3 regions of the Pannonibacter tanglangensis genome follow, and region 2 is predicted to be linked to each of the others. Evidence: riboswitches for the same ligand, from Rfam matches in the RefSeq annotation. Region 2 holds a riboswitch; each other region holds the start of a gene.

What was found. Region 2 has a riboswitch for thiamine pyrophosphate ahead of GWI72_RS16045 (ABC transporter permease). Riboswitches for the same ligand answer to the same signal wherever they lie in the genome.
Region 1: linked by a shared signal. The riboswitch ahead of GWI72_RS02450 (hydroxyethylthiazole kinase) and the one ahead of GWI72_RS16045 (ABC transporter permease) in region 2 are both predicted to bind thiamine pyrophosphate.
Region 3: linked by a shared signal. The riboswitch ahead of thiM (hydroxyethylthiazole kinase) and the one ahead of GWI72_RS16045 (ABC transporter permease) in region 2 are both predicted to bind thiamine pyrophosphate.

The regions. Positions count from the first base shown of each region.
Region 1 is NZ_JAABLQ010000001.1:518,565-528,113, forward strand. Features, by position in the region: gene GWI72_RS02425 (long-chain-fatty-acid--CoA ligase) at 1-970, shown strand, start outside; gene GWI72_RS02430 (xanthine dehydrogenase family protein molybdopterin-binding subunit) at 1,284-3,587, shown strand; gene GWI72_RS02435 (putative transporter) at 3,682-4,683, opposite strand; gene GWI72_RS02440 (DMT family transporter) at 5,027-6,064, shown strand; gene GWI72_RS02445 (Lrp/AsnC ligand binding domain-containing protein) at 6,113-6,349, opposite strand; TPP riboswitch at 6,588-6,691, shown strand; gene GWI72_RS02450 (hydroxyethylthiazole kinase) at 6,781-7,542, shown strand; gene thiD (bifunctional hydroxymethylpyrimidine kinase/phosphomethylpyrimidine kinase) at 7,583-8,395, shown strand; gene GWI72_RS02460 (TRAP transporter substrate-binding protein) at 8,392-9,483, shown strand.
Region 2 is NZ_JAABLQ010000002.1:276,894-286,442, reverse strand. Features, by position in the region: gene GWI72_RS16050 (ABC transporter substrate-binding protein) at 1-933, opposite strand, end outside; gene GWI72_RS16045 (ABC transporter permease) at 1,021-1,848, opposite strand; TPP riboswitch at 1,901-2,006, opposite strand; gene GWI72_RS16040 (hypothetical protein) at 2,407-4,098, opposite strand; gene GWI72_RS16035 (adenylosuccinate synthase) at 4,274-5,566, opposite strand; gene GWI72_RS16030 (DMT family transporter) at 5,821-6,717, shown strand; gene serA (phosphoglycerate dehydrogenase) at 6,891-8,477, opposite strand; gene GWI72_RS16020 (phosphoserine transaminase) at 8,618-9,549, opposite strand, start outside.
Region 3 is NZ_JAABLQ010000001.1:2,585,804-2,595,352, reverse strand. Features, by position in the region: gene thiE (thiamine phosphate synthase) at 1-568, opposite strand, end outside; gene thiM (hydroxyethylthiazole kinase) at 555-1,355, opposite strand; TPP riboswitch at 1,698-1,793, opposite strand; gene GWI72_RS11530 (glycine--tRNA ligase subunit alpha) at 2,064-2,993, shown strand; gene GWI72_RS11525 (LemA family protein) at 3,109-3,666, shown strand; gene GWI72_RS11520 (DUF2207 domain-containing protein) at 3,678-5,618, shown strand; gene GWI72_RS11515 (putative bifunctional diguanylate cyclase/phosphodiesterase) at 5,703-7,319, opposite strand; gene glyS (glycine--tRNA ligase subunit beta) at 7,631-9,549, shown strand, end outside.

The sequences.
Region 1 (9,549 bases), on a different contig from region 2:
CTCGGCGGCCGAGATGGGCAAGGAGAAGATGCTGTGCGTGCTGCCGTTCTTCCACGTCTTCGCCATGACGGTGGCGCAGAACCTGGCCGTCGTGCTGGGGGCCGAGATGGTCCTGATGCCGCGCTTCGACCTCAAGATGCTGCTCGACACGATCAAGCGCACGCGGCCGAGCCTGTTCCCCGGCGTGCCGACGATCTACACGGCGATCAACAATTCGCCGATGACGGCCTCCTATGACCTCACCAGCATCAAGCTCTGCCTGTCCGGCGGTGCGCCGCTGCCGGTGGAGGTGAAGGAGAAGTTCGAGAAGCTGACGCGCTGCGTGCTGGTCGAGGGCTACGGACTGACGGAAGCCTCGCCGGTGGTCGCCGTCAATCCGCTCGACGAGAACCGTCGCGCCGGATCCATCGGCCAGGCCGTTCCCTGGACCGAGCTTGAGTTCCGCTCGCTCGAGGACCGCTCGAAGCCGGTCGCCGAGGGCGAGAAGGGCGAGCTCTGCGTCAAGGGCCCGCAGGTGATGAAGGGCTACTGGAAGCGTCCGGACGAGACCGGCCAGACGATCGAGGACGGGTTCCTGCACACCGGCGACGTGGGCTACCGGGACAAGGATGGCTTCATCTATCTGGTCGACCGCATCAAGGACCTCATCCTGTGCTCGGGCTACAACGTCTATCCGCGCATGATCGAGGAGGCGCTTTACCAGCACCCGGCTGTCGAGGAGACCATCGTCATCGCCGTTCCGGACACCTACCGCGGTCAGGCGCCCAAGGCCTTCATCAAGGTCCGCGCCGGGCACAGCGTTTCGGCCGACGACATCAAGACCTTCCTGAAGGACCACCTGTCGCCGATCGAGATGCCCCGGGATATCGAGTTCCGCGAGGCCCTGCCCAAGACCATGGTCGGCAAGCTGTCGAAAAAGGAACTGGTCGAGGAAGAAGCCGCCAAGCGGGCGTCTGCCTCCGCGGCCTGACCGCGCGGGTTTTCTGTCGCCTGACGGCGGGGGGCCCCGGGCCTGTCGCCGTCTCGTGCTCCCGGTCCGCAATCTCCGGTGGCCCTGCCAGTCCTGCTGGCAGGGCCGCCTGCTTTCGTCTCCTGCCTCGAGCTGCCGCAGAGCTGCGGACGGACCGGCATCAGGCGGAGCCGCAGGGGAACGGCGTGACGGGGTTGGCGGGACGGGGCTGGCCGGATGGGGGGCTGCGCGTTATTCTCCTTGCCAGACGACAGGCAAGGTCCGGCGGTTCCTCCAGCTGCCGGCCGTTTCACCATCCGAAGGCCGTTTCCAGATGAACGACATGACGCCGAAGAAGTTCGGAATCGGGGCACCGATCCGGCGCAAGGAAGACGCGACCCTGATCACCGGGCGCGGCCGCTACACCGACGACTTTGCACCCGAGGGCGTGCTGCAGGCTTACGTGCTGCGCTCGGCCATGGCCCATGCCACGATCAGGCTGGACGGGCTCGACGCGGCCCGGGCCGCACCCGGCGTCCATCTGGTGCTGACTGCCGCCGATCTCGGTGCGATGAAGCCGATGCCGACCAAGGCCGTGATGCGGCAGGTCGACGGCACGACGCACAAGGTGCCGGTTCGCCCGGTCCTGTGCTCTGACACGGTCCGCCATGTGGGTGACGCCATCGCCTTCATCGTCGCCGACAGCGTCAATGCCGCGAAATCCGCTGCGGAGCTGATCGAGGTGGACTACACGCCGCTCGACGTGGTGGTGGACATCGAGGCGGCGCTGCAGAACGACGCGCCGCTGGTCTGGCCCGAGTTCGGCACCAACCGCGCCTTCACGCTCGGCCATGGCGATGCCGCAAAGACGGAGACGGCCTTTGCCTCGGCCGCACATGTGTCGCAGATCAAGCTGCACAACAACCGGCTTGTGGCCAACTACATGGAGCCGCGCGCCTGCGTTGCCGAATTCGATCCGGCGAGCGGACGCTACACCCTGACCGCCGGCACGCAAGGTGGCCACGGCATGCGCGACATCATCGCCCGCGACATCCTCGGCATCGAGCCGTCGCAGCTGCGCATCGTCACGCCCGAGGTCGGCGGCGGCTTCGGCACCAAGATGTTCGTCTACCGCGAATATCCGCTCTGCCTGTTTGCGGCCGAGAAACTGCGCCGGCCGGTCAAGTGGACCGGCGAGCGCATGGACCACTTCGTCACCGATGCCCATGGCCGCGACAACGTGACGACGGCGGAGCTGGCACTCGACGCAAACGGCAAGATCCTCGGGCTGCGCATTCATGTGCTGGCGGCGATGGGGGCCTATCTGCACCAGTTCGGGCCGTTCATTCCCTTTGTCGGCACGTCCATGTCGACCGGGCTCTACGACATCCCCGCGCTGCATGTGACGGCGACGGGCGTCTATGCGCATACGGTGCCGACCGATGCCTATCGCGGCGCCGGACGACCGGAGGCGGCCTATCTGATCGAGCGGCTCATCGAGCAGGCTGCCCTGGATCTGGGCCTCGCCTCCGACGAGATCCGCCGCCGCAACTTCATCCCGAAGGAGGCGCTGCCCTATCGCACGCCGACGGGACGCCTCTACGACACGGGTGACTTCACCGCCCACATGGACAAGGCGTTGCAGGTGGCCGACTGGGCCGGCTTTGCCGCGCGCAAGGCCGACAGCGCCGCCCGTGGCAAGTTCCGCGGCATCGGCATGTGCTGCTACATCGAGGCTTGCGCCTTCCCGGGCGGGGAGGAAGCGACCGTCGAGCTGAATGGCAACGGCACGGTGACGCTTTTGATCGGCACGCAGACCAACGGCCAGGGCCATGCCACCTCCTATGCCCAGGTCATCGCCGAGGAACTCGGTCTCGACATGGACCGCATCGAGGTCATCCAGGGCGACACTGACCGGGTGCGCAAGGGCGGGGGCACAGGCGGTTCGCGCTCCATTCCGCTGGGGCTGCCGTCCGTGCTGAAGGCGTCGAAGAGCCTCGTGCAGAAGATCAAGGACCAGGCGGCCGAAAAGCTGGAGGCCGGGCCGGAGGATCTGGAGCTGGTCGATGGCACCGTGCGGGTCGTCGGCACGGACCGGATGGTGACGCTGGCCGAGATCGCCGCCGGTGCGCCCGAGCCGCTTGCCGGTCAGGAAGAGGTCAAGCAGGTCGAGGCGACCTATCCGAACGGCACGCATGTCTGCGAGCTGGAGGTGGACCCGGAGACGGGCGACATCACCATCACCAACTACACGATCGTTGACGATTTCGGCGTCACGGTGAACCCGATCCTGCTCGCCGGGCAGGTGATCGGCGGCACGGCCCAGGCCATCAGCCAGGCGCTCTGCGAGGAGACCGTCTACGATGCCGACGGCCAGCTGCTGACGGCCTCGCTGCTCGACTACCGGCTGATCCGCGCTGCCGACCTGCCGGACATCCATTTCGAGACCAACAACATTCCCTCCACCACCAATGCGCTGGGCATCAAGGGCGCGGGGGAGGCGGGCACCATCGGCGGCTGCGCCTCCGTGATGAATGCGCTGCAGATGGCGCTGCGGGAGGGCGCTGGCGTGCAGCACATCGACATGCCGGCCACGCCGCAGAAGGTGTGGCAGGCGATCCAGGCAGCGCGGGGCTGACAGGCTGCACAGACAGGCTCCCTGGACAGGCGTAAGAGCTGAGACGGGCAGAGCCCGTCGCAGCTTTCCCGCGCCTGGCGCTTCGTCTCGCGTGTCAGGCCGCGGCGACGGGGGCTGCGGCCCTGGCGATCCGGATGCGCTGCTCGAAGGCGGCGAGGCGCTTGTAGATCGAGATCAGCTCGATGATGGTCGACCAGGAGTTGACCAGGAACTGGAACGAGCTCTCCACCCGGTCGAAGGCCCGGGTAATCTGCTGCATCACGCCCAGGGTGATCGTGCCGCTGACCACCGTCGGCCCGAGCGCGATGTAGGGCACCAGCACGGTTGCCTGCAGATAGCTCCACTTGGCGACATCAAAGTAGAGGTAGTGGAAGAACAGGCGGAAGTAGTTCTTCCGGACCTGCGCGAACAGTTCGGCCACGGTCTGCGGCGTGGCGCGGTCGGCGTGGTCCTCGCCATAGACCAGCTCCTTGCGATAGGCCGCCTCGACCTTCTGGTTCTGGAACTCCAGGCCCGGCAGCTTGATGCCGACAACGGCCAGAAGCACCGTGCCGAAGGCGGCCGACAGCAGCGCGACGAAGACCATCGAATGGGGAACCGGCCCGATCCAGGGCAGCTCGGTGACCTTTTCCGACAGGCCCCACAGCAGCGGGATGAAGGCGGCGAGCGTCATCAGCGAGCGCATGAACAGGACGCCGAGGCCCTCCATGATGCGCGCGAACCGCATCGTGTCCTCCTGCACGCGCTGGGCTGCCCCCTCGACGTCGCGCACGAGGTGCCAGTGGGCCATGTAGAAGTCGTTCATCGCCTGGCGCCAGCGGAAGATGAAGTGACGGACGAAGAACTCGAGCACCACGGCGATGACGATGTAGAGGCCCGCGATCTGCAGGAAGGTCGACATCTCGCCCAGATAGCTCTCGAGGGTCACGGCTCCGGGCGTGCCGAGCGCCTTCTGCACCATGTCGAAGAAGCTGCCGAACCACTCGTTGATCTGCACATCGAGCTGGACCTTGTACCAGGTCACCGACAGGATCAGCGCTGACCCCAGCCAGGCCCAGAAGAACCATTGCCTGCTCATGAAAAAGGATCTGAACATCCCCGCACCCTCCTGATCGTGCAAAAGGGTAGGGTGAGAATCGCCTCGAGTTCATCTGCTCATTCCGTCACAAATCCGGTTTATCCCTGAAATCCGCGCCTCCGGCCCGGAAGGCTCGGACCCGCGGCCTGAGGCTTGAGCCGTCGCCGCCGTCCGCCCGCCCGGCTCGGCTGCACCGTCTCGGCTGCACCGGCTCGGCGCCACAGGGTCGGCTGTCTTGGACTTGCCACTTTTTGCGGTTCAAACGAGGGAATGCTGGTAAGACCAGTCTGGCCAGAGGTGGGAATCGCCGGCGGCGGCACCCGTGCGTGCGGGGGACGCCGGGCAGGAAGGACAGTTGCACATGGCGTTGAGGGACGCTGGAGAGCCGCAATCCCCGCAAGGGCAGCCCGATCCCCGCCCGGACGAGGTCGCCGCTCCGCAGGTCCTCGACCGGACGGAGTACAGGCCTTTGCTCGGCATCGGCCTCAAGGTCGCCTCGACCCTGATCTTTTCGATCATGGTGGTGGCGCTGAAGATCGCGGCCGAGCGGGTGCCGATCGGTCAGGTGGTGTTTGCCCGCAACTTCTTCGGCATCTTGCCGGTCCTGATGATGCTGCTGTGGCAGCGGCAGCTGACCACGGCGGTCCGCACGCATCAGCCGCTCGGCCATATCGGCCGTGCCACCGTCGGCATCTCGGCGATGATCTGTTCCTTCACCTCGCTGAAGTACCTGCCGCTGCCCGATGCCACCGCCATCGGCTTTGCCTCGCCGCTGTTCGTCGTGGTGCTGGCCTTCCTGTTTCTGGGCGAGGCAGTGCGCATCTACCGCTGGAGCGCTGTTGCCCTCGGTTTTGTCGGCATCCTCATCATCCTGTCGCCGCACATGGGCGGGCTGACGATCACGGGGGCGACCTGGTTCGGAGCCGCGGCTGCCGCGCTCGGGGCGCTGTTCTCGGCCATGGCGATGATCTTCGTGCGCAAGCTGTGCGAGACGGAGCGCACCTCGACCATCGTCCTCTGGTTCTCGGCCTGCGCCTCGGTGATGGCGCTGGCGACAATCCCCCTCGGCTGGCTCGATCCGTCCTTCGCCTGGGTCCTGCCGGACTGGGAAACGGCCGCGCTGCTCATCTTCGTGGGGCTGTCGGGCGGTGTCGGCCAGATCGTCATGACCGAGGCCTATCGCTACGCCGACGCCTCGACGATTGCCCCCTTCGACTACGCCAACATGATCTGGGCGGTCGTGCTCGGCTGGATGTTCTTTGCCGAGGTGCCGGTCTGGCAGGTGATCGTCGGCTCGCTGATTGTGACGGCGGCCGGCCTGTTCGTGATGTTTCGCGAGCGTCAGCTTGGACGCGATGACACGAAGGCGCGCGAGGCCTCGGGCCCGCTCAGGCCGTGACGGCCGCCGGCTTCAACCGCCGGGCTTGGGCAGCGGTGCCGGCCCGGCTCAGAATGCCTTGAACGTGATGATCGTCCGGGTGTCGCGGATGCCCTCCAGACAGTGCAGCTTCTGGTTCACGAAGTGGCCGATGTCGTCGCCGTCCTCGATGTAGACCTTGACCAGCAGGTCGTAGTCGCCGCTCGTCGAGTAGATCTCCGAGGCGATCTCGGCGTCGGCAATCGCGTTGGCCACCTTGTAGGTCTCCCCCAGGTGGCACTTGATCATGATGAAGAACGGCTTCATGGCTCGGGTCCCGTGACGCCCCCGGGCGGGGGCATTTCGTTCTGGCTTGAATGGCTGATCCGGGGCGGGCCGTCAATCATGCGCTGCGGTCCCCAAGCTTCCCCGACAAGCCGCCCCGACAAGCCGCCCCGACGCGCCAAGGTCGCCCCCTGCCGTCCGATGCCGTGCGGGCGCTGACCCGCGTCGGCCTGCCGCGCCAATCTGCTTGCAATGACGCGTCGCAGTTGTTAGCTGTCATGCCATCTCATGGGGGTGCCCACTGACGGGCTGAGAGGCGCAGGCGCCAACTCCTTGAACCTGATCCGGCTCGTACCGGCGGAGGGATTTGGGATGACGGACCAGTCGATACGGGTCACGGCTGCGGCGCGTGACGAGCTTCATCACACAGGCACCGGCATGCGCGCTGCGCGGACATCGCGGAGGCGGGACGCATGACGGCCCCGGCCACCGCAACCGCGCCGACGGCGGACGCCCTTTCGATCGACATCGGCCGTGTGCTCAACCGGCTGCGGTCTGCCGCGCCGCGCGTTCACTGCCTGACCAATGCCGTAGCCCAGGCCTTCACGGCCAATGTCCTGCTCGCGCTGGGCGCGATCCCCTCGATGACGCTTGCCGCCGAAGAGGTGCCGGCCTTTGCCGCCAGCGCCGATGCGATCCTTGTCAATCTCGGCACGCTCGACGAGAGCCGGCGCACCGCCTTTGCCCTCGGGCTTGAGGTCGCCGAGGCGACGGGCAAGCCCTGGGTGCTTGACCCCGTGTTCGTCGACCGGTCGCCGCCGCGGCTCGCGCTCGCCCGCGATCTTGCCGCCCGTCGTCCGTCGCTGCTCAAGGTCAACGCCGGCGAACTGGCGGCACTGGGCGGCGCGGAGGCGCTGGCCGGCGTGCCGCTTGCCGTGACCGGGCCCGTCGATCTCGTGCAGGTCGGTGCGCGCACCCTGCGTCTTGCCAACGGCCATCCGATGATGGGGCGCGTCACGGCCACCGGCTGTGCAGCCGGAGCGGTGCTGGGGGCCTGTCTGGCTGTCGAGCCGGATCCGTTGCTGGCGGCTGCGGCCGGGCTCAGCTTCGTGGCGATTGCCGGAGAGCTGGCAGCCCGCTCTGCCGCCGGGCCCGGCAGTTTCGTGCCGCTGTTCCTGGACGCGCTGCATGCGCTGGACGCTGCCAGCCTTGGCCAGCACCTGCGCCTCGCCTGAGCGCGGCCCCCTCTTTCTCCACCACCTCAGGGAAACCCGCATGACCGCGATTGCCCTTACCATTGCAGGCTCCGACTCCGGCGGTGGCGCCGGGATCCAGGCCGACCTGAAGACCTTCTCGGCGCTCGGCGTCTATGGCGCCAGCGTGCTGACGGCGCTGACGGCGCAGAACACCCATGGTGTCTCGGCGATCCACGACGTGCCCCCGGCCTTCGTGCGGGCGCAGATGGATGCCGTTCTCGGGGATCTGGCCGTCAACGCGGTGAAGATCGGCATGCTGTCGCAGCCTGACGTCATCCGCGCCGTGGCAGAGGGACTGGATGCGCATGGCATGCAGGCCGTCGTTCTGGATCCGGTGATGGTCGCAGCCTCCGGCGATCCGCTGCTCGTTCCCGAGGCGGTGGCCGTCATCATCGAGCATCTTCTTCCCAGAGCCGCGCTGATCACGCCCAACCTTCCGGAGGCCGCGCGCATGCTCGAGACCTCCGTTGCCGAAGGGCGCGAGGCGATGCGCGACCAGGCGCAGGCGCTGCTGCGGCTCGGGGCAAGGGCGGTGCTGCTGAAGGGCGGTCATGGCGGGGGGCCGGCCAGCGAGGACTGCCTGCTTACCGGCGACGGGGCCGAGACCTGGCTGAGCGCGCCCCGGCACGAGACGCGCAACACCCATGGCACGGGCTGCACCCTGTCATCGGCGATCACGGCCGGGCTCGCCCGGGGCTTGCCGCTCGCCGAGGCGGTGGCGGCCGGCAAGGCCTATGTCACCGCGGCGATCCGGTCTTCCGACCGGCTCACAATCGGCTCGGGACATGGGCCCGTGCATCATTTCCACGCATTCTGGGGGGCATCTGCATGACGACTTCGACCTATTCCCGCCGCCGGGCCCTTGGCCTCGGCGTCGCAGCCGCCACGGGCGCCCTTGCCGCTCCGTCGCTGGTGCGGGCAAACGCGACCATCGACTGGAAGATGGTCACCTCCTGGCAGAAGAACCTGCCAGGCCCCGGCGTGACCGCGCAGCGGATCTGCGACCGGATCGAGACCCTCTCCGGCGGCCGCATGCGGGTGCGCCTGTCTGCGGCCGGTGAACTCGTGCCGGCGCTCGGTGTGCTCGATGCGGTTGCGGGCGGGACCGCCCAGATGGGGCACACCGCCTCGTTCTTCTGGCAGGGCAAGATGCCGGCCGCCGTGTTCTTCACCGCCATTCCCTTCGGTCTGACGCCGCTGGAACACATGACCTGGATCGAACAGGGCGGTGGCCAGGCGCTGTGGGACGAGCTCTATGCCCCCTTTGGCATCAAGCCGGTGATGGCCGGCAACACCGGCGTTCAGATGGGCGGCTGGTTCAAGCGCGAGATCACGTCGCTGAATGATCTGGCAGGCCTCAAAATCCGCATGCCGGGGCTCGGCGGCGAGGTGCTGCGGCGGCTCGGCGCGACGCCGGTGGCGCTGCCGCCGGGGGAGATCTTCCAGGCGTTGCAGTCCGGCGTGATCGACGCGACCGAGTTCCTCGGGCCCTGGAGCGATCAGGCCATGGGGTTCCAGAAGGTGGCGAAGTACTATTACGCGCCGGGCTTCCACGAGCCGAACGGCACGGGCGAGGCGCTGTTCAACAAGGCAGCGCTCGACGGGCTGCCGGCCGAGCTGCAGGCCATCGTGCTTGAGGCCTGCCGCGCCGAGAATGCCTTGGCCCTGACCGAGAGCGAGTGGATGAACGCCGGTTCCCTGGCGACGCTGCAGGAGAAGGACGGCGTCGACGTCCGCTTCTATCCGGACGACGTGCTGGCCGGGCTGCGCAAGGAAAGCGCTGCGGTGCTGGCCGATTTTGCCACCAGGGACCCGCTGTCCGGACGCATCTACGAGAGCTATGCGGCCGCCATCGCGCGGCTGGCGCCGTGGAGCCGTGTCTCCGTGCAGCGCTTCCTGTCCGCCCGCGACGGGGCCTGACGTCGGCCCCTGTCCGGGCGCGTGGAGGATGACTGCGGCCGGTGCCATGCGGGGCCGGCCGCAGCC
Region 2 (9,549 bases):
CACTTCGCGGGCGTAGGTCTCGACCGGCGGCACGGCCTTGATCAGCCCGTTGTCCTTGAGGAAGGTGGCAAAGCGGGTGTACCGCTGCTCGTCGAGCGCCGCCGGGCGCTTGGCAAATCGCGGCAGCGTGTCGCCCCAGGCCCGGCGGTTCAGCTCGTCGTCGAGGTTCGGATGCGCCTCGATGAACAGCTTCCACGCGTCCTGCGGATGGTTGGTCAGGTAGATCGTCGCCTTCTCGACCGCGGCGAGGAACCTCGGCAGGCGCGGGTCGTCAAGCTTGTCCTTGTGCGCGACATAGATCAGCTCGTCGAACACGGGCACGCCGTTCTCCTCCGGATAGAACGCCTTGCCCTTCCTGCCTTCGAGTTCGATCTGGGTCAGCTCGAAGTTGCGGTAGCCGCCGATGATGGCATCGACCTGGCCGGACAGCAGCGACGGCGACAAGGCAAAGTTCACGTTGATCAGCTCGACATCCTCGATGGTCAGACCCTGCGTCTTCAGCATCTGCCCGAGCATGGCATCCTCGAAGCCGGAGACGGAGAAACCGATCTTCTTGCCCTTGAGGTCGGCAAGGCTGCGGATCGGCCCGTCCTCGAGGACAATCAGGGAGTTGAGCGGGGTCTCGATCAGCGTGCCGATCCAGGCCAGCGGCAACCCCTCGTCGATCTGGGCATGCAGCGTCGGCTGGTAGGACACGGCGATGTCGCCCTGTCCGGCCGCCACGAGCTTCGGGGGCATGGACGGATCGGCCGGTTCGATCAGCTCGACCTCAAGCCCTTCCGCCGCGAAGTAGCCCTTCTGCTTGGCCACCACCAGCGGGGCATGATCCGGATTGGTGAACCAGTCCATCAGGACCGTGAGCTTGTCCGCCGCAAGCGCGGGGGTGGCTGCGGTCAGGGAAAGGGCAAGCACGAGGGAAGCAAGGCGGGACACGGAATGCTCCTTGGGTTGCGGTCCGGAGGCCGGACGGAAGAGAAAACGGAAAACCGGAAGAAACGGGAGGGGCATTGGCAGGTCGGATCAGTCTTCCACCTGCCAGGGCACCAGCAGCCGCGTGAGACGGTCGGCCAGGAAGCGCAGGCTCAGCACCATCACGGCCAGCAGGGCGAGAGCGGCAAACATGACGTCCGTCTGCATCCGCGCGTTGCTCTGCAGCATGATGAAGGCCAGCCCCCCCTTGGCGCCGACCCATTCGCCGATCACCGCTCCGATCGGCGCAAAGACGGCGGCAATGCGGATGCCGGAGGCGAGAGCGGGCATCGCCGACGGGATCCGGAACAGGGCCAGGTCCTGCCAGCGCGACGCCCGGTAGAGGCGGGACAGATCCGAGAGGCCCGGATCCAGACGCCGCAGACCGTCGAAGAAACTCGACGTCACGGCAAAGAAGATCACCAGCACCGCCATCACGACCTTCGATGCGAGACCGAAGCCGAGCCACAGCACGAGTATCGGCGCGATGGCGAACACGGGGAGCGCCTGCGTCACCAGCACGACCGGCAGCAGGCCGCGCCGGATCAGGGGCGACAGCCACATGACCAGCGCCACCAGCACGCCGGCAGCCACGCCGAAGGCAAAGCCGAGGAGGGTTCCGGTGAGGGTCAGCCGGGCATGACGCAGGAGAAACTCATGCTGCTCCACAAGGACCGCGCCAACGGCCATCGGCCCGGGGAGCATGAAGCGGGGAAGTTCGGCCAGACGCACCAGAAGCTCCCACGCCACCAGCAGAAGGGCCAGGGTCAGCACCGGCGCCAGCAGCCGGCGCAAAAGGCTCAGGCTGCTCCGCAGGAGCCCGCCCTGGTCGGTGGTCCGGAGTTCCGAAGGGCCATAGGGCCCGGAGGCAATCGACACGACAAGGATCTCCCGTCATCGGTGTGACCGAACGCGCATGGAGATCCGGGATAAGGCTAAAGGCTTCCGTCCCTTCGCCGGCATGACCCGGATCAGGTTCTAAGGGTTCGGCGTCGAACGCCATCTCAGCTCACACAGGAACACCCCTCGGACCGGCGCAGACCATGCGTGTTTGCGCCGCTGTTGGCAAGATGGAAAATCAGGGGAAGTGCGTGCGGGAGGAATACAACAAGGGCCTCGACCGTCATTCCGGACAAGGGGAGCGGAGCGAACCGGAGATCCGGGGTCTGCACCGGACCTGACCCGGGCCTGACATGGGCCTGACATGGGCCTGACCTGGGATCTGGCAGGCCCGTGCGAGCGAAAGCGAGCTCCAAACTGCTCCGGCTTGAGCCGCAAGCTCGCGACCGGGCGTGCCGCGCTCCGCGCGTCTGATGTCTGGATCCCGGATCGGCGCTTCGCTGCGCTCAGCTGGTCCGGGATGACGTCCGTCGGATGGGTCCGGCCGAAACCAGAACGGGGTCCGAAGGCCCCGTTCACGTCCATGTGCAGGTGACGTCAGCCGTTGGTCCAGGACGCCATTGCCTGTTCGAGGGCGCGGGCACCGGGGGTGCCCTTCTCGAGGGTCAGGATGGCGCGCTTGCCCGTCTCGTAAAGCATCGGAATGTCGATCCAGCCACGCTCGCGCATCAGCGCAAGGTTGCGGTCACGCTCGTTGTCGATGCTGGACAGCGCGATCCAGAAGTAGCCCGGAGCCACCTTGACCGACGCCCCGAGCAGGGCGTCGCCACGGGCTTCCTCGGTCGGCTTCATCACCAGCCCCGGGACGTTGGCCACGTCCTTGCCGGAGAAGCCTTCGGGCAGCTGATACTGGATCTCCACGAGATGGCTCGCCGGCAGCGAGGCGTCCGTGTTCGGCTTGATGCGAACAGACACGGTGATGTTGCGATCCGGGATCTCGGCCTGCGCAGCAAGGACCTGGACCTTCTTGCCGGAATTGTCGGTCTCCTCGACAACACTCCAGGCGACGCGCCCCTGCGAGGCCGTACCCGAGCCGCTGGCATCTTCGCCCTCCTCGTAGAGGATCGAGCGCTGTGCGACGATCGATTCGGCCGGAACCTCGGCCGCCGGAGCCGGCGCGGTGACGGCCGGGGCAACCGGCGCCGGTGCGGCGGGCGCGGTCGCGGCCGGCTGCGGCGCGGGCTGCGACGGCGTGATCAGCGTGGTGGTCACGGTCCGGGCATCGGGGGCAACGGCCGGCTCGCCGCTGTCGGTCAGCAGGCGGTCATTGGTCTTCTCGACCCGTCCGTTCTCGGCCGTTGCCGGGGCGCCGTCCTGGGAGGCAGCCGGCTGCGCCGGTTCCGTCGAGACGGCGGTTTCACTGCCACCGGAGAACAGGCCTGCGATCATGTCGCGCTGACTGAACAGGACCGCCGCAAGGCCGATGATGATCACGACCAGGCCGCCAAGGAACACATAGCGCGTGATCGGCGTGCCGCCGGTACCCCGGTCCGCGGCGCGGGCGCGCGGCGGCTTGCGGGAGGGGGCGGCCTGGGCCGCAACCGGCTTGTCGACGGGAAGTTCAGGCTCCGGGCGCCGGTCGAACCGCGGGTCGGCCGGACGCGGCTGGGCTGCAGCCTCGGGGGCCGACATGCGCGCGGCCGCAGGCTGGGCCGCTTCGGATCCGAAGCTCGGCTCGCGCCGCAGCACCGGATCCACGGGCGCGGCCGGGGCAGCCTCCGGCGCGAAGGCGTCACGCGCCGTCTGGACGGCCCGCGACGATGCCTGACCGAGACGCTCGGCTTCCTGCAGGGTTGCCCCGAGCGGCGTGCGCTGCGACGGCGCGGGAGACAGGGCCGGCGATGATGCCGGCGACGGGGCCGACGTCAGGCCGGAAGACTGGGGCTGCACCTGAGGCGGCACGGCGGCCTGCCCAGAGGTCGGCATCGGTGCCGGTTCGGGTGCCCGCGCCATCGGCGGCGCAACAGGCGCCTGCTCCGGCACGGCCGGGGCGCTCGGACGGCTGGCCATCAGCGTTTCCCGCGCGGCTTCGGCCTCGACCTTGCGGATTGCCTCTTCCAGACGCAGCTGTTCTGCGGTGATCTCGGCCGGCGTGAGCGGCGGCTCGTAGGCCTTCAGCTGGCTGACGATCGCGTTCCGCGCGCGGCTGTAGACATTTCTGCGCGCCGCACCGTTGTTTTCCGGAAGCGAGGCGATCGTTTTCTTCAGGATCGAATAATAATCAGCCATTGGCTCGCTCGTGAGGGACACCGCTCCGGCATGACACCTGGGTCAATGCAAATCAGTCGTGACCATTTGTAGGCGCATTGCCAGCATGCGCAAGTGCCGTTTCTGACCTGCCGCAAAGGCAGAAATGGGGCGGTCCGCGAACCGCCCCATCACAACGGGGGTCTGCAGGCTCCGATCAGTCCTGGAACGGGTTGTGCACCAGAATGGTGTCGTCCCGCTCGGGGCTCGTCGACAGGATGGCGACGGGGGCTCCGATCAGTTCCTCGACGTAACGGACATACTTGACCGCCTGCGCCGGCAGCTCGGCCCAGCTGCGCGCGCCCTTGGTCGTTTCCTTCCAGCCCGGCAGCGTCTCGTAGATCGGCACGACGCGCGCCTGCGCCCCCTGCGAGGCGGGCAGGTAGTCGATCCGCTTGCCGTCCAGTTCGTAGGCGACGCAGATCTTCAGCTCGTCGAGGCCATCGAGCACGTCGAGCTTGGTCAGCGCGATCCCGGTGATGCCGGAGGTGCAGACGGTCTGGCGCACGAGCACCGCGTCGAACCAGCCGCAGCGGCGCTTGCGCCCGGTCACGGTCCCGAACTCGTGTCCCTTGGTGCCGAGGAACTCGCCGATCTCGTCCTGCAGCTCGGTCGGGAACGGGCCCTCGCCGACGCGGGTCGTGTAGGCCTTGGTGATCCCGAGCACATAGCCGATGGCATTCGGACCCAGGCCCGATCCGGTCGCAGCCTGGCCGGCCACGGTGTTGGACGAGGTGACGAAGGGATAGGTGCCGTGGTCGATGTCGAGCAGGGCGCCCTGGGCGCCCTCGAACAGCAGACGCTTGCCCTCGCGGCGCTGTGCGTCGAGCAGGCGCCAGACCGAATCCATGTAGGGAAGCACGATGGCCGCGACCGAGGACAGTTCCTCGAAGATCGCCTCTGCCGAGATTTCAGGCTGTCCGAGACCACGGCGCAGCGGATTGTGATGCGCCAGCAGGCGGTCGATCTTGGCCGGCAGCGTCTCGAGATTGGCCAGATCCATCAGGCGGATCGACCGGCGACCAACCTTGTCCTCATAGGCCGGGCCGATGCCGCGACCGGTGGTCCCGATTCGGGTCCCGGTGTTGGAATTCTCGCGCAGGGCATCCAGTTCGCGATGCAGCGACAGGATCAGCGTTGCGTTCTCCGCGATGCGCAGGGTCTCCGGCTCCACCGTGACGCCCTGATCGCGAAGGCGGCCGATCTCGGCCACAAGCGCATGCGGATCGACCACGACACCGTTGCCGATGACCGACAGCTTGCCGGGACGGACCACGCCGGAAGGCAGAAGCGACAGCTTGTAGCTGACACCGTCGATCACGAGCGTGTGGCCGGCATTGTGCCCGCCCTGGAACCGGACAATCACATCGGCCTGCTCAGACAGCCAGTCGACGATCTTGCCCTTGCCTTCGTCGCCCCACTGCGAACCGACGACAACCACATTGGCCATTGGTGCCCTGCCCTCCTCGAAAAGGAAAAGACTGCCGGGACCCATCTGGGCTCCCAACACACAAAACCCCGGAAACACCCCGGGGCAAACGCGCCGGACTATAGCCACTTGCGCGCCCGGTTGCGAGCCGAAACATGCGGATTTGGTCGCAAAATGCCTGATCCGCTTTCGGGTTGGGAAAGCGGCTGCAACCGTGCTAGCCCGTGGCACAACGGGCCGACGGCCCCCCTCTCCGTTGCGTCGGGACGACGACCATGAACCTGATCAGCTGGCTGCTTCTTGCGGCCCTCAGCGCCCTGTGGGGCGGCGCCTTTCTGTTTGCCAAGGTGGCGGTGAGCGAGATCCCGCCCTTCGTGCTGGTGTTCCTGCGGGTTGCCATCGCGGTCGCGCTGCTGCAGGGCGTGCTCTACCTGTCACGGCAACGCCTGCCCTCGGACCGGTCCAGCCTGGGGGCCTTCCTGCTCCTGGGCCTGCTCAACAACGTGGTGCCGTTTTCGCTGATCTTCTGGGGCCAGACCGGCATTGCCGCCGGGCTCGCCTCGATCCTCAACGCCACGACCCCGATGTTCACCTTTCTGGTCGCGGCCGTCCTGTTCCGCCAGGAAGAGGTCTCGCTCTCGCGCATTGCCGGCGTGCTGCTGGGCTTTGCCGGCGTCGCGGCGATGCTGTCTGCCAGCCTCGCCGGCCTCACCAGCGACCCGCTCTGGGCGCAGGCCGCCTGCCTTGGAGCCGCGGTCTCCTATGCCTTTGCCGGTGCCTTCGGACGGCGGTTCCGCGGCACGCCACCGCTGGTGACCGCCACGGGCCAGCTCACCGCCTCGACGCTGATCATGGCGCCCGTTGCCCTGCTGACTGCTGGGTCCTGGTCTCCCGTCGACGTCAGCCTGCTGGTCTGGGGCAACGTGCTGGCGCTCGGCGTCTTTGCCACTGCGCTGGCCTATCTGCTGTTCTTCCGGCTGCTGGCGCGGGCCGGGGCGACCAACACATCGCTGGTGACCCTGCTGATCCCGGTCTGCGCCCTGCTCTTCGGTCATCTGCTTCTGGGCGAGAGGCTCTATCCGGTGCAGTTCGCCGGGCTTGCGGTGCTGCTCGCAGGCCTGGTGCTCCTCGACGGACGTGCCGTGCGCGCCCTGATCGCCGCACGCAGATGACCTCGCCGGACAGATGACCTCCCCGCGCACAGGACAGCCTGAAGCCGCTGACGGCTGCGGCTTCCGAGCAGCCTTGCAACAGCGGAAACCGGGCCGCAAAAAACAGGAGGGCGGCGACTGGAAGCCAGTCACCGCCCGGTCAGGCATGGACGTCTGTCCCGCCCTGGGAGACCTCAGAAGCGCAGCGGCTTCACCTGCTTGACCATCGGCAGCGCGGAGATGGCCGCCAGCGTGTCGGCAGGCACCTCGCCGTCGACCTCCAGCAGCGCGATCGCATCGCCGCCCGGCTCGGTGCGACCGAGGTTGAAGGTGGCAATGTTGATGCCGGCGTCGCCCAGAAGGCTGCCGAACCGGCCGATGAAGCCCGGCTTGTCCTCGTTGGTGATGTAGACCATGTGCGGGCCGAGCCCCGCCTCCATGTTGATGCCCTTCACCTGGATGATGCGCGGCTTGCCGTCGCCGAACACGGTGCCGGCGACCGACCGCTCCTGCCGGTCGGTGACGACGGTCAGGCGGATGTAGGTTTCATAGGCCCCGGTCTGGCCGCGGCGCACTTCCTCGACCTGGATGTTGCGGTCGCGGGCGATCGACGGGGCCGAGACCATGTTCACGGTCTGGAGCAGCGGCGTCAGCACGCCGGTCAGCGCGGCCGCGGTCAGCGCCCGCGTGTTCATCTCGGCCACGGCCCCGGCATATTCGAGCCGGACGGCCTTGATGCCGGTCTCCGTCAGCTGGCCGGCGAAGGAGCCAAGCTGTTCGGCAAGACGCACGAAGGGGACAAGACGCGGGGCTTCCTCGGCCGTGATCGAAGGCATGTTGAGGGCGTTGCTGACCGCGCCCGCCACAAGATAGTCAGAGATCTGCTCGGCCACCTGCAGGGCGACATTCTCCTGGGCTTCGGTGGTCGAGGCGCCAAGATGCGGCGTGCAGACCATGTTGGGCGCGCCGAACAGCACGTTCTCCTTGGCCGGCTCCTCGACGAAGACGTCGAAGGCCGCGCCGGCAACATGGCCGCTGTCGAGCGCCGCGCGAAGGGCATGTTCATCCACCAGACCGCCACGGGCGCAGTTGATCAGATAGACGCCGCGCTTGGTCTTCTGCAGGGCATCGGCCGAGATGATGTTGCGCGTCTTCTCGGTCAGCGGCGTGTGCAGCGAGATGAAATCGGCGCGGGCAAGCAACCCGTCCAGATCGACCTTCTCGACGCCAAGATCCAGGGCCCGCTCCGCCGTCAGGAACGGGTCATAGGCAAGGACCTTCATCTTCAGGCCGATGGCGCGTTCCGCGACAATCGAGCCGATGTTGCCGCAGCCGATGAGGCCGAGCACCTTGCCGGTGATTTCCACGCCCATGAAGCGGGTCTTTTCCCACTTGCCGGCCTGGGTCGAGCCATTGGCCTCCGGGATCTGGCGGGCGACAGAGAACATCATCGCAATGGCATGTTCCGCCGTGGTGATGGCGTTGCCGAAGGGCGTGTTCATCACGATGATGCCCTTGGCGGTGGCCGCCGGAATGTCGACATTGTCGACGCCGATGCCGGCCCGGCCGATCACCTTCAGGTTGGTGGCCGCCGCGATGACCTTCTCGGTCACCTTGGTGGCGGAGCGGATGGCAAGGCCGTCATACAGGCCGATGACGGCGAGCAGCGCGTCCCTGTCCTTGCCGAGCTCGGGGCGGAAGTCGACCTCGACCCCGCGCGACTTGAAGATCTGGATGGCAGCGTCGGACAACTGGTCCGAAATGAGAACTCTGGGAGCCATGACGATTCTGTCTCCTGCGACCGGGAGCACGCCGGTGCCGCGAGGAGGGCTTGGCGTTCAGGCTCGACCGGGGATGCGGTTGCAAGGGGCTGCCGGATAGGCCGGCAGCCGGAGTTGCTAAAACAAGGCGGGCGATTGCCTCAGGCTGCGATCTGCAGCTTGGCCTTCTGGATCTCGAAGGCCCAGTCGAGCCAGGGCAGCAGCGCGGCGACGCTCGCCGGGTCGACCGTGGCGCCGCACCAGATGCGGAAGCCCGTCGGCGCATCGCGGTAGGAGCCGATGTCATAGGCAACGCCCTCGGCTTCCAGCGCCGCGACCATCGCCTTGGCGAAGGCAGCCTGGCCGGCCTCGTCAAGCGCGGTCACGGCCGGATCGACGATCTTGAGGCAGACGGAGGTGTTGGACCGGGTTGCCGGATCGACCGCCAGGAAATCGACCCAGGAGGTGCGACCGACCCAGCCGGTGATCTGCGCCGTGCTTTCGTTGGCGCGGGCGATCAGCCCCTCGAGGCCGCCGATGGACGAGGCCCATTCCAGCGCGTCGATATAGTCCTCGACGCAGAGCATCGACGGGGTGTTGATGGTCTCGCCCTTGAAGATGCCTTCGTTGATCGTGCCCTTGGAGGTGAGGCGGAAGATCTTCGGCATCGGCCAGGCCGGGGTGTAGCTCTCCAGCCGCTCGACGGCGCGCGGGCTGAGGATGAGCATGCCATGCGCGCCTTCACCGCCGAGGGCCTTCTGCCAGGAGAAGGTGACGACATCGAGCTTGGAGAAATCCATGTTCTGGGCGAAGGCCGAAGAGGTGGCGTCGCAGATGGTCAGGCCTTCACGGTCGGCCGGGATCCAGTCTGCGTTCGGGACGCGGACGCCGGAGGTGGTGCCGTTCCAGGTGAAGACGACATCGCGGCTGAAATCGACCTGCGACAGGTCCGGCAGCTCGCCATAGGGGGCATCAAGCACGCGCGCGTCGAGCTTCAGCTGCTTGACCACATCGGTCACCCAGGTGGCACCGAAGCTTTCCCAGGCGAGCATGTCGACGCCGCGGGCGCCGAGCAGCGACCACAGCGCCATCT
Region 3 (9,549 bases), on a different contig from region 2:
CGGAAAGGATCGCCGAGACCACTGCCAGGCCCTGCGCGCCCGCGGCCCGGACGGCCGGAGCATCCTGCGCCGTCAGGCCGCCGATCGCCACCGCCGGCAGCCGCGCCGCAGCGCAGAGCCGCGCGAGCCCCTCCGCTCCGATCGGGGTCGCATGGTCGGGCTTCGTCAGGGTCGGATGCACGGGTCCGATGCCGACATAGTCGACATCGGCCGGGTCGAACCGGTCGAGATGGGCAGCTTCCGAAACGGAAACGCCGATGATCGCGTTCGGGCCGAGCATCTGCCGCGCTTCGGCCGGGGTCATGTCCCGGGTGCCGATGTGCACGCCGGCGGCGCCGATCATCCGCGCCACTTCCACCCGGTCGTTCAGGATCAGCGGCACGCGGTGCTCGTCCAGCCGTGCCTTCAGCCGCCGGGCAAACTCCGCCACCACCGCATGCGGCGCGCTCTTGTCGCGCAGCTGCACCAGCGTCACGCCCCCGCGAACGGCCGCGATCACGTCGTCCTCAAGTCCGGGGCGACGGATCTCGTCGGTCACGAGATACAGGGAAAGATCAAAGCGGCGCATCGGCATACTCCACAAGCGCCAGGGCATCGACCTGCTCTGGCGTCACATCATGCAAGGCGTTGAGGAAGGCGGTCGCAAAGCTTCCCGGTCGGGGGTCTTCGGCGGCCGCGCGTTCTCCGGCGAGGGCGTAATAGGCGAGAGCTGCGACCGTTGCATGAAACCGGTCGGGCGCACCCGCAGCAAAGGCGGCAACGATGCCGGTCAGGGCGCAGCCGAGCGCCGTGACCTGCGTCATCAGTGGCGACCCGTTGGCGATCCGCGCAATCCGGCGCCCGTCCGTCACCACGTCGATCGCGCCCGTCACGGCCACGATCCCACCCGTGGCCCGGGCCAGGGCGACGGCCGCCGGCTCGGCCGCGTCGGTCCCGTCGCCGCTGTCGGCCCCGCGCGAGGCGCTGGTGCGTCCGGCAACCGCCAGGATCTCCGATGCGTTGCCCTTGATGATCGAAGGCGACAGCCGGGCAAGCCGGCCGTTGATCTCGCGCCGGTATCCGGTTGCCCCGGCCGCCACCGGATCGAGCACGACCGGAATGCCGCGGGCGAGCGCCGCCGTTGCGGCTGCCTCCATGGCGGCGACCCAGTCGGGTTCGGGCGTGCCGGTGTTCAGCGTCACGGCGCTGGCAAGGCCGGCGAACTCCGCCGCTTCCTCGCGCGCATGCACCATCGCCGGCGAGGCTCCGGCGGCCAGCAGCACATTGGCCATGGTCTGCATCGCCACGAAGTTGGTGATGTTCTGCACCAGCGGTCGCCGCGCCCGCATTCCTGCCAGATGGGCGCCGAGCGTCATGGTCGACCCGGCAGCAGCCACGGCTGCCCGTGCAAGGCCGCCCCCTGCGACGCCGGGACGGGCGCTCGCCACCGTGCCGGCGCGATCCGGCCCGGAGGCTGCTTCCTGCCCACGCTGCGGCCCGCCCCGCTCCGAGCGCTCCTGCTCCGTGTTGGCCTGCTCCGGCTTCCGCTGCTCCGGCTGCGGCTGTGCGGTGGCGCTGTCTGTCATGTCCTGTCCTCCATGCATGCGGGCGGTCCGGCGCGGGGAGGCTGAAGACCGCGCGGGACCATGGCTCCGCCCTGGCCGCAGAGGCGGGCGCATCGGCCAGCGGACGGCAACATGGGGGCAGGGATGGTAGGCACAGGTCTGCAAACGACTTCCTCCGCCGGCATGACCCGGTTCAGGTTCAAAGGGTTCCTCTCAGCCCCCGGTTGTGGGGCGCCCCTGTCGCAAGCAGGCTTATAGGCCTGTCGCAGCGGCAGCGCAAGAGGGGAGCGCAAGGTCGCCGCACAGGGGTGCCGCACGGGGACGCCGCACAGGGCCGCCTCACGGGGGCGCCGCATGGGGCCGGCGGCTCGAGGGGAGGGACGCGTGCGCCCTCGCGCCGCCGCGCTTGACCTTGCCGGCGGCCCGTGGCACCTGTCCGGCCGACTGTGCGCGGCCATGGCCGCGCCGCCCTTCGCAATCGGGACCTCATCCATGTCGAACGAAGCCATCCCGGCCCACATGCGCCCTGAAAACTCCTTCCAGGGTCTGATCCTGACCCTGCAGCGCTACTGGGCGGATCAGGGTTGCGTCGTGCTGCAGCCCTATGACATGGAAGTCGGCGCCGGCACGTTCCATCCGGCCACCACGCTGCGTTCGCTCGGGCCGCGTCCGTGGAAGGCCGCCTATGTCCAGCCCTCCCGCCGTCCCTCCGATGGCCGCTACGGCGAGAACCCGAACCGGCTGCAGCACTACTACCAGTTCCAGGTCATCCTGAAGCCGTCGCCGGACAACCTGCAGGACCTCTATCTCAACAGCCTCTACGCCATCGGTCTCGACCCGACCCTGCACGACATCCGCTTCGTCGAGGACGACTGGGAAAGCCCGACGCTGGGGGCCTGGGGCCTCGGCTGGGAATGCTGGTGCGACGGCATGGAAGTGTCGCAGTTCACCTACTTCCAGCAGGTTGCCGGGTTCGAGTGCGCGCCGGTCTCCGGCGAGCTGACCTACGGCCTGGAGCGCCTGGCGATGTACATCCAGGGCGTCGATAACGTCTATGACCTGAACTACAACGGCCGCGAGGGCGCCGAGAAGATCACCTACGGCGATGTGTTCCTGCAGGCCGAGCAGGAATACTCCCGCCACAATTTCGAGCACGCCGACACCGAGATGCTGTTCCGCCACTTCCGGGATGCGGAAGAGGAATGCCGCCGCCTTCTGGCTGCCGGCGCGGCGGCCCGCGATGCGGCGGGGGCCGACGTGCATCAGGTCGTGCTGCCGGCCTATGACCAGTGCATCAAGGCCAGCCACGCCTTCAATCTGCTCGATGCGCGCGGTGTCATCTCCGTCACCGAGCGCCAGAGCTACATCCTGCGCGTCCGCGAGCTGGCCAAGGCCTGCGGCGGGGCCTTCCTCGAAACCCGCGCCGGCGGTGTCGGCTACGAGGGCTGACCCGCGCCTGCCGATCCCGTCGGTTCCCAGCTTCGGCCCGCCTCTTCAGGGTGACAGATCCGGCGTCAGGCGCTAGCGTCACGCCGCAGTGAGTCCTCGCCAGGAGAAGCCGGTCATGGGGTTCTGGATTGTCATCGCGGCGCTGGTCGGCGTCGCCCTTTATGGCATCGCCCTCTACAACGGGCTGGTGAAAAGGCGGCAGATGGTGGCGGAGGGCTGGAGCGGCATCGACGTCCAGCTCAAGCGCCGCGCCGACCTCATCCCCAATCTCGTCGAGACGGTGAAGGGCTACGCCGCCCACGAGAAGGCCACGCTGGAGGCCGTGACCGGCCTGCGCACCGCGGCGGCCCAGGTGCCTGCCGGCGACATCGCAGCCCGGGCCGCCGTGGAGAGCCAGCTCTCCCAGGCTCTTGGCCGGCTTCTCGCCGTGGCCGAGGCCTATCCCGACCTCAAGGCCAGCGCCACCTTCCAGGAGCTGCAGGCTGCCCTCGACAAGGTCGAGGATGCGCTGCAGATGGCGCGGCGCTACTACAACGGCGCCGTGCGTGGCCTGAATGTCATGGTCGAGAGCTTTCCGTCCAATCTGGTCGCCGGCCGCTTCGGCTTTGTCACGGCCGCCTATTTCGAGATCGAGGATCCGGCTGACCGGGCCCTGCCGAAGGTCGCCTTCTGACAGGACCCGTCATGCGCTTCCCCCCGGCTCCCCGGCTCGCCACGGTCCTTGCCGTCCTCCTGCTGCTGCTCGGCACGCTCCAGCCGCTGGCCGCAGCCGAACGCATCCTGCGCTTCACCTCGACCATCGCCGCCAGCGCCGACGGCACGTTGCGCATCACCGAGGTCATCGAGGTCCAGGCCGAGGGGCGCGAGATTCGCCGGGGCATCTATCGCGACGTGCCGCTCCTGTTCGAGATGGAAGGCGGCCGCATCGCCCGGGCGGGCTTCGAGCTGGTCTCGGTGCAGCGCAACGGGGCCGACGAACCGCATCAGGTCACGTCCAGCGACAGCGGCGTGCGCATCCTGATCGGCCAGGAGGAGGTCTTCCTTCCCGCCGGGCGTCACACCTACCGCATCGTCTACGACACCACCCGCCAGATCCGCTTCTTCGGCGATGCGGACGAGATCTACTGGAACGCCACCGGCAACGAGTGGGCCTTCCCGATCGAGCAGGCCACGGCCCGCGTGGTGCTGCCGGAGGGGGCGAGCGCGCTGGACTGGACCGCCTACACCGGGCCCTATGGGGCCGACGGGGCGGATTACACCGCCTATGTCGAGGACGGCGGCAAGGCCCTCGTCTTCTCCGCCACCCGTCCGCTTGCGGCCGGGGAGGGGCTCACGGTGGCGGTCGGCCTCGACAAGGGCGTCATCGCGCCGCCTTCGGATGCGGACGAGCTGCTCTACTTTCTCGCCGACTACCGCAACGAGATCTTTGGCGGCACCGGTCTGGCGCTGGTGCTGGCCTTCTATGTCATCACCTGGTGGCGCGTGGGCCGCGATCCGGAACCGGGTGTCGTCTTCCCGCGCTTCGAGCCGCCGAAGGGCCTGTCGCCGGCGCTGGTGCATTACATCGAGCACCGCGGCTTTTCCGACGGGGGCTGGCGTGCGCTCACGGCGGCCTGCCTCAACCTTGCGGTGAAAGGCCGCCTGCGTCTGGACACGTCCGGCGACGCGCTGCGTCTGGAAGCCCTTCCCGGCGCTGCGTCCGCCCGCGACGATCTGGCCCGCAACGAGGCCGTGACGCTGAAATGGCTGACGGGCCGCGGCGGCGATGTCACGATCAGCAAGGCCAACGGCGCGGCCGTGCTGAAGCTCGGCGAGCTGTTCCGCGCCTCCGTCGAGCGCGACGGCCAAGATGCCTATTTCCGCGAGAACACGGGCTTCCTTGTCATCGGTGTGGTGCTCAGCGTGCTCACCGTCGCCTCGATCATCTTCTTCGGCCGGGTCGGCGATCTGGACATGATCCTGCTGGTGCCCGTCGCCATGGGCGCCTTCCTCGTCAGCGCCGTCTCGGTCACCCTCGGCAAGGCCTTGCGGCGCCGCGCCCGGCTGCGCACGCGCCTGTCGGCGGTCTTCCTGAGCTTCGCCGTCGGGGCGGCCGTCTACGTCGGCATCGGCCACGTCAGCCTGTCCATGCTCACCGACGCGCCGCTTTTGCCGCTGCTGGCGGCGCTGCTGCTGGCGGTCAATTTCCTGTTCTTCAAGCTGATGGGGGCGCCCACCGCGCTTGGCCGCCAGGTGCTCGACGAGATCGAGGGCCTGCGCCTCTATCTGGAGGTGGCCGAGGCCGAGCGCATGAACATGGAGGGGGCGCCGCTCATGAGCCCCGAGCACTTCGAGACGCTCCTGCCCTATGCGGTGGCGCTGGAGGTGGAGGAGCCCTGGTCCCACGCCTTCGAGGTCTGGCTGGCAACGGCGGCAGGGGCGGGCGCGGCGGCGGCCTATCAGCCGCACTGGACGAGCGGGATGCTGGATGCCGGCTCGGTGGCCCGCGATCTCGGTCACACGGTCGAGGCCATGTCCTCGTCCTTCACCAGCGCCCTGCCGGCACCGGAGACGTCGAGCTCGGGATCCTCGGGCGGAGGCTTTTCGGGTGGCGGCGGTGGCGGCGGGGGCGGCGGCGGCTGGTAGACGGTGCCCCGCTGGCGGTGATCTTGACCTGACCCCGTGCCGCCGGCCCCGATGATGCGGCGCGATGACCCGGCGTGGTGGACCTCAGGACAGGCTGGCCTGACGCGATGGCACGCCCGCGTCGCCGCTCGCGGCGCTGACGCCGAGCGCCTGCATCAGGCGGTTGACGTCCGAGGCGGGAACGGCGGCCGAGAACAGGAAGCCCTGGCCGAAGCGGCAGCCCTGCGTGTTCAGCGCCTCGATCTGGTCGCGCTGCTCGATGCCTTCGGCCACGGTCTCGATGCCGAGCCCCCGCGACAGGCCGAGAATGGCGCGGATGATGGCCGCGCTTTCCTCGTCGCTGGACATGCGGGCGACGAAGGACTGGTCGATCTTCAGCGTGTCGATGTGGAACTCGCGCAGGTAGCGCAGGCTGGAATGTCCCGTGCCGAAGTCGTCGAGCGCAATGCGGATGCCGGTGGAGGACAGCTGGTCGAGGATCTCCTTCGCCGTCTTCGGGTCACGCACCAGCGAGTTTTCGGTGATCTCCAGCTCCAGCCGGCGCGGGTCCATGCCGGTCTGGTTCAGGATCGTCAGCACCTTCAGCGGCAGCATGCGGTCCTGCAGCTGCACGGGCGAGATGTTGAACGACAGATACTGGTCCTTGGGCCAGGTCGCGGCCGCCTCGCAGGCACTGCGCAGCAGGTGGTCAGTCAGCTCCGGCATCAGTCCGCAGTCTTCCGCGATGGCGATGAACTGCGACGGCGGCACGGTGCCGAAATCCCGGTCGGTCCACCGGGCCAGCGCCTCGAAGCCGACCACGCGGCGCGACTTCAGGTCGAGCACCGGCTGGAAATGCGGTTCGATCGCCTTGCTGGAAATCGCCACCCGCAGGCGCTGCTCCAGCAGCGTGCGGTGCAGGATCGCCGCATCCATCGCCACCTCGAAGAAGCGGAAGGTTGCCCGGCCAGATGTCTTGGCGCGGTAGAGCGCCACGTCGGCCCGCCGCAGCAGCTCCACGATGGAGTAGCCGTTGTCCGGGAAGACGGCGATGCCGATGCCGGTGGAGACGCTCACCTGCCGCTCGCCGACGACGAAGGGCTCCTGAATGCGGTTGAGCAGCCGCCGGGCTATGCCCGTGGCTGCATCCTTGTTCTCCAGGACAGGCGTGACAATCGCGAACTCGTCGCCGCCGAGCCGGGCCACAAGGCCCTCGTCGCCGACGGTCTCGACAAGCCGGTCGGCGAATTCCCGCAAAAGCTCGTCGCCGAAACTGTGGCCGTAGACATCGTTGATGGGCTTGAACCCGTCCATGTCCATCATCATCACGGCCCGGTGCTGACCCGGATCCAGCAGATGCACCATGCTGGGAAAGGCCTGTTCCAGCCGCCGCCGGTTGGGCAGGCCGGTCAGCGCGTCATGCTGGGCGAGGGCGAGGGCGTCGGCGGCCGCGGCCTCCTGCCGCGAGGCTTCCGCCCGCAGCCGCCGCATGCGCCACAGCGCCAGCGAAATGCCGCCGGCAAGGAGGCCGGCCCCGAGGGCCAGAAGGGAATCCGTGATCCACAGCGCGGAGCCGGAGCGCAACCGCATGTCCGCGAGCTTCGGCAGCAGCCAGAAGAACGTCACCAGGGCGGTCAGGAGAACGACGGGTACGCAGCACAGAACAAGGGCACCCGCCAGGGACCTGTTCTTCACCACCACGAACCACCACAACGACTTCAAGCGCATGACACCGTACAAGCTGCGATCTGCGGCAAAGGTAGCCGGTTTTTCTTGCGAAAACGTGAAGTGCTCTATCCGCCATTCTGCTGATGGTTTAATCACGCTGCCTATTTTATTAACTGTGCACTGCAGCGTACCGCAGATTACTTGCCTCTGCCCCGGTGCCGTCCGGTCCGGTGCCGTACCGGGCTGCGGCAACGCAGGGGGTGACAACGGGGCTTCGACTTGGTAACGGACAACGCCGGTTTCTGGCGCCTGCGCCCCCCTGTGGCAGCGCGGCGCGTTTTCTCTAGCGAAGGCTTTGCACCACGATGCCCGATCTCCTGCTTGAGCTGTTCAGCGAGGAAATTCCCGCCCGCATGCAGCGGCGCGCAGGCGAGGACCTCAGGACCCTGCTGACCAACGCGCTGGTGGAGGCCGGTCTGACCTACGAGGGGGCCAAGTCCTTCTCCACCCCGCGCCGTCTGGCGCTGCACATTGCCGGTCTGCCGGCGGCGTCCAGCCCGACCCGGGAAGAGAAGAAGGGCCCGCGCGTCGGCTCGCCCGACCAGGCGATCCAGGGCTTCCTGCGCGGCGCCGGCCTTGCCTCGCTGGAGGAGGCCACCATCCAGAGCGATCCGAAGAAGGGCGACTTCTACATCGCCGTCATCGAGAAGCCGGGCCGCCCGACGCCGGAGATCATCGCCGAGGTGATGCCCGGCATCATCCGCACCTTCCCCTGGCCGAAGTCCATGCGCTGGGGCTCGGGCTCGCTGCGCTGGGTGCGTCCGCTCAAGTCGATCATCGCCACCTTCGGTCCGGAAACGGAAGAGCCGGACATCATCGACTTCGAGGTCGATGGCATCCGCGCCGGCAACACCACCCGGGGCCACCGCTTCCACGGCAACGAGGACTTCACCGTCCGCCGCTTCGACGACTACATGCCGAAGCTGGAAAAGCACAAGGTCATCCTCGACGCCGACCGCCGCAAGGACGTCATCCTGCATGACGCCCGCAACCAGGCCATGGCGCTGGGGCTGGAGCTGGTCGAGGACGAGGGCCTGCTGGAAGAAGTCGCCGGCCTCGTCGAATGGCCGGTCGTGCTCACCGGCACCTTCGAGGAAGAGTTCCTGACCATCCCGGACGAGTGCATCCGCCTCACCATCCGCGCCAACCAGAAGTGCTTCGTCTTGCGCAATCCGGCCACCGGCCGCCTTGCCAACCGCTTCGTGCTGACCTCCAACCTGATCGCGGCCGATGGCGGCGCCACCATCATCGCCGGCAACGAGAAGGTCATCCGCGCCCGCCTGTCCGACGCCCGCTTCTTCTGGGAAACCGACTTGAAGACGAAGCTGGAGGACAACCTTGCCAAGCTCGACGGCATCGTTTTCCACGAGAAGCTCGGCTCGCAGGGCGAGCGCGTGAAGCGCCTTGAGGCTCTCGCGGCAGAGCTTGCGCCGGCCGTCGGCGCCGATGCCGGTCTTGCCCGCCGGGCCGCGCGTCTGGCCAAGGCCGATCTCGTCACCGGCATGGTCGGCGAGTTCCCCGAGCTGCAGGGCCTGATGGGCCGCTACTACGCCACCCACCAGGGCGAGCACGCCTCCGTCGCCACGGCCATCGAGGACCACTACCGCCCGCAAGGGCCGTCCGACCGGGTGCCGTCCGATCCGGTGGCGATTGCCGTCGCGCTCGCCGACAAGCTCGACCTGCTCGCCGGCTTCTGGGCCATCGACGAGAAGCCGACCGGCTCCAAGGACCCCTTCGCCCTGCGCCGCGCCGCCCTCGGCGTGATCCGCATCATTCTCGACAACGGCCTGCGCCTGAAGCTCGGCGCGCTGATCGAGGGCATCATTGCCGCGCGCGTCGGTGCGGGTGCAGCCGCTGCCCTGCGCGACGACCTCCTGTCCTTCTTCGCCGACCGTCTCAAGGTCCATCTGAAGGAAGAAGGCGCCCGGCATGACCTGATCGACGCCGTCTTCGGCCTTGGCGGCCAGGATGACCTGCTGATGGTCGTGCGCCGCGTCGAGGCGCTGGGCCGGTTCCTTGCCACCGAGGATGGGGTCAACCTCCTCGCCGGCTACAAGCGTGCGATGAACATCCTCAAGGCGGAAGAGAAGAAGGACGGCACCGCCGTCTCCGGCCGCCCGCAGGCGGATCACTTCCGCGAGCCGGCCGAGATCGCGCTCGCCAGCGCCATCGACACGGCCCGGGCCGGTGTGGCCGAGGCGCTGAAGGGGGAAAACTTCGAGGC